Regions from separate parts of the Afipia sp. GW821-FHT14H12 genome, predicted to be linked through region 2. Evidence: riboswitches for the same ligand, from Rfam matches in the RefSeq annotation. Region 2 holds a riboswitch; the other holds the start of a gene.

The links. Region 2 has a riboswitch for S-adenosylmethionine ahead of metX (homoserine O-acetyltransferase MetX). Riboswitches for the same ligand answer to the same signal wherever they lie in the genome.
Region 1: another riboswitch for S-adenosylmethionine. It lies ahead of AC1RNA_RS01855 (O-succinylhomoserine sulfhydrylase); the one in region 2 lies ahead of metX (homoserine O-acetyltransferase MetX).

What each region holds. Positions count from the first base shown of each region.
Region 1 covers NZ_JBXAOZ010000001.1:370,858-373,055, reverse strand. The annotation lists gene AC1RNA_RS01860 (SGNH/GDSL hydrolase family protein) at 1-81, shown strand, start outside; gene AC1RNA_RS01855 (O-succinylhomoserine sulfhydrylase) at 136-1,338, opposite strand; SAM riboswitch at 1,411-1,490, opposite strand; gene AC1RNA_RS01850 (2'-deoxycytidine 5'-triphosphate deaminase) at 1,553-2,198, shown strand, end outside.
Region 2 covers NZ_JBXAOZ010000001.1:1,320,174-1,322,371, forward strand. The annotation lists gene hisC (histidinol-phosphate transaminase) at 1-4, opposite strand, end outside; gene AC1RNA_RS06550 (chorismate mutase) at 22-870, opposite strand; SAM riboswitch at 1,009-1,088, shown strand; gene metX (homoserine O-acetyltransferase MetX) at 1,146-2,198, shown strand, end outside.

The sequences.
Region 1 (2,198 bases), 950 kb from region 2:
ATCATCAAGTCGGTCGGAGAAGCCAAAGCTGAACCCGGCACCGAGAGGCCGGGAAGCGTCATGAGCTTCAGGCCGATGTGAGGTCGTGAAAAAGCCCGCCAAACGGCGGGCTTTTTGGATGGCGGCGAGCTTGCCTCAGACTTTCTCCAGCGCGCCCTGAACATCCTCGATCAGGTCGTCGACGTGTTCGAGGCCGACCGAGAAGCGGATGAACCCGTCGCCGATACCGAGTTCGGCGCGTTCATCCGGCGTCAGACGCTGATGCGTGGTGGTGGCGGGATGAGTGACGATGCTCTTGGAGTCGCCGAGATTGTTGGAAATGCGCGCGACCTGGAAGCCGTTCAGGGCGCGGAATGCGCCAGCCTTGCCGCCCTTCACCTCGAAGCCGATCATCGTCGAGCCTGCGCGCATCTGCTTCTTGATGACATCGGCCTGCGGATGGTCGGCACGGCCCGGATAGATCAGCCGCGTCACTTTCGGATGCGTGGCGAGGATGTCGGCGATCTTCGCCGCACTTTCGGTCTGCGCCTTGACGCGCACGCCGAGCGTCTCAAGCCCCTTCAACAGCACCCAGGCATTGAACGGTGACATCGAAGGCCCGGTCTGGCGGAAGAAATTATGGATGTGCTCCATGATGAATTCTTGCGTCGATAGGATGATGCCGCCGAGACAGCGGCCCTGTCCATCGATGTGCTTAGTCGCCGAATAGACAACGACATCCGCGCCGAGTTCGAGCGGGCTCTGGTAAAGAGGCGTTGCGAACACATTGTCCACCACGAGGCGGGCGCCGCCCTGATGGGCGATCTTTGCTACCTCCGCGATGTCGACCACCTCGAGCGTCGGATTGGTCGGACTCTCCAGGAACAGCGTCTTGGTGTTGGGACGCATCGCCTTGCGCCAGGCGTCGAGGTCACGGCCATCCACCAGCGTGGAGGTGATGCCGTAGCGCGGCAGCAGTGTTTCGATGACGTAGCGGCACGAACCGAACAGCGCTCTTGCCGCGACAACGTGATCGCCGGCCTGAAGTGGTGCGAGCATGGCGGTGGTCATCGCGGCCATGCCGGTCGCGGTGGCGCGCCCGGCTTCGGCGCCTTCCAGCGCGGCCATGCGTTGCTCGAACATCGCAACCGTCGGATTGGAAAATCGCGAATAGAGAAAGCCCGGCTTCTCGCCCTTGAAACGCGCCTCGCATTCCTCCGCGCTCTCGTAGGTGAAGCCCTGGGTCAGAAACAGCGATTCCGACATCTCGCCGAAGTCGGAACGGATCGTTCCGGCGTGGACAAGGCGGGTTTCAGGGCGGTAGCGGGATGAGTTCAGGGCGTTCTTTGTGTCGGACATCAGGACCTCCAATAGCGTCTCGCTTGGAAACAAGACGCAAAAAACCGGCCTGGAAAAAATCCAACGGCCGGGGGCACAAGGTCCGCGGCCTGTTTAGCGACTTATTTTACGTGGCTGCAAGCCGGCCGGCCCAAATCACCACGGGATAAGTCCGAGGCTTAATCCGCACGGCCCTTTCCGTCAAGCAACCCATCGGATAACGGGGTAAAGTTCTATGCATAGCTCACTCCCGAGGGGACCGGATTTGGCCTTCTCTCTCCCAGCCAACGCCAACGGTATTCTGCCCGATCGCATGATCGCGGCCATGGAAGAAGACGGCCTGATCCTGCCGGCGTTTCCGTTCGTGGAGAGCCAGATCCAGCCCGCGAGCCTCGACCTGCGGCTGGGCGAGGTGGCCTACCGGGTGCGCGCGAGCTTTCTGCCGGGGCCGGATGTCACGGTTGCGGAGCGGATCGACGAATTGAAACTGCACGAAGTAGATCTCTCCGACGGCGCGGTGCTGGAGACCAACTGCGTCTACATCGTGCCGCTGCTGGAGAGCTTGGCGCTGCCGCCTTCGATTCTGGCGTCCGCCAATCCGAAAAGTTCGACCGGCCGCCTCGATGTGTTCACCCGCGTGATCGCGGATGGCACGCGTCGCTTCGACATGATCGGCGCGGGCTATCATGGCCCGCTCTATGCCGAGATCAGCCCGAAGACATTTCCCGTGCTGCTGCGGCAGGGATCGCGTCTGTCGCAGGTCCGCTTCCGCACCGGCGCGCCGCAACTGAACAACGACGAACTCGAGGCGCTGCATCAGGCCGAGCATCTTGTCGATTGCGAGAATGCCGATCTTGCCGGCGGCGTCGCGGTCAGCGTCG
Region 2 (2,198 bases):
ACATTGTTGGCTCCAGAGACTTCAAGGCGCGGGCGTGCCGGGCGATGGCACCCTATAGCGCGTTGCGTGGCCGCCGACGAGAGCGGAGGCCCGCACGGCTGCGCCTGCCTCGGTCAGGGCAGATATGATCTTTTCGATCCCATCGGTGTGAGCGACCGAGACCAGCAGGGCGGCGGTGCCTGATGAGGCATCCGCGACCGCCAGCACGTCGGACAGCGGCGAGAGGGCGCGCGCTGCGGCCGGGCTCCAGCCGCTGACGTGCAGGCTCCATGTCTCGATTTCGGTCACCAGTGCATCGTCTGCCACGCGGGAGATGACGAAGACCGGCATCGCGGCCGGATGGTCGGCGCGCTCGACGAACGGCAGTCGCGCGATGATCTTCGGCGCGCCCGGCTGTTCGAGGACGCTCCACCACGGCGTCTGGCTCGATGTCGCCGACACCAGCGCGAGGTCGCCACGCGATTTCGCGACCGCTTCGACGGCGGCACCCGCGTTGAAGTGGGCAAGGAACGGCACCGTAAAACCAAAATGGAAGCGCGCGCTGTCGCGCATCGCGCTTTCACCCGACGACAGATCGGCATGAACGGAGAACGGCGCCTGCACATAAGTGAAGGTCGAGATGATGACGCGCCAGATGCTCTCGACGGTGTCGAGCGGCAGGATGCCGTGATGCCGCGTCACGAGGCGGCGCATCATGTCCGCCTCGCGCGCGGGGCGGAACGCGGAGCCGACCTCCTGGGTCTGCTTCACGCGGATCAGGCGGTCGATGATATCGCCGCGCCGCATCAGCAGCGTATGCACCTGCTCGTCGATCGTATCGATCTCGCGGCGCAAATCCTGGAGTGAAATGGGTGAGGGTGTATCGGGCATGCAAAGAGCTTTCGCAACGAAGGTTCTGATTAGAAAAGACGGTGCCTGAAAGCAAAGAAAACCTTCACGCTGAGGGGAGTTTAGCGGCCTCCGCCTTGATGGAGCTCCTTGACGGAGGGGTGGCGCAGGACTACTTTTGCCTTGTTCCGTGGTCATTTGAGCCGGCCGGCTTGCAGCCACGTTAAAGAATTCGCTAAACAGGCCGGGGACATCTGGATCCCGGCCGAACAATTCGTTCAGGCCGGTTTTTTTGGGCCTGAAGGTCTGGAGATACGATGTCCGACGTTGCAAGCCGACAACCGGTCGGCAAAAAACCTACTGTCAGCGAAGAGCGCGCGCGCGAGGCGGATCATCCGTCGTCGCAGCTTGTTGTGTTCGGCGCCGACAAGCCGCTGCATCTGGATTGCGGTGTCGATCTTTCGCCGTTCCAGATCGCCTATCAAAGCTACGGCACGCTCAATGCCGACCGCTCCAACGCGATCCTGATCTGCCATGCGCTCACCGGCGACCAGCATGTGTTCAACACGCATCCCGTCACCGGCAAGCCGGGCTGGTGGCAGACGCTGGTGGGGCCGGGCAAGCCGATCGATACCGACCGCTATTTCGTAATCTGCTCGAATGTCGTCGGCGGCTGCATGGGCTCGACCGGGCCGTCCTCGACCAATCCCGCCACCGGCAAGCCGTGGGGGCTGGATTTTCCAGTCATCACCATTCCCGACATGGTGCGCGCGCAGGCGATGCTGATCGATCATCTCGGCATCACCAAATTGTTCGCGGTGGTCGGCGGCTCGATGGGCGGCATGCAGGTTCTGCAATGGGCGACCGCGTATCCCCAACGGGTGTTCGCGGCACTTGCGATCGCCTGCGGTGCGAAGCATTCCGCGCAGAACATCGCTTTCCATGAGCTCGGCCGTCAGGCGGTGATGGCCGATCCGGATTGGCGGCAGGGACGATATTTCGAGCATGGCACGCATCCGCGCCGCGGCCTCGGCGTCGCGCGCATGGCCGCGCATATCACGTACCTGTCGGACGCGGCGCTGCATCGCAAGTTCGGCCGCCGCCTGCAGGATCGGGACGAGCCGACCTTCTCGTTCGACGCCGATTTCGAGGTGGAAAGCTATCTGCGCCATCAGGGCTCGTCGTTTGTCGAGCGCTTCGATGCCAACTCCTATCTCTATCTGACCCGCGCAATGGACTATTTCGACATCGCCGCCGACCATAACGGCGTGCTGGCAGCGGCGTTTCTCGGCACGCGGACGCGCTTCTGCGTGATCTCGTTCACGAGCGACTGGCTGTTTCCAAGCTCCGAGGCGCGCGCCGTGGTGCAC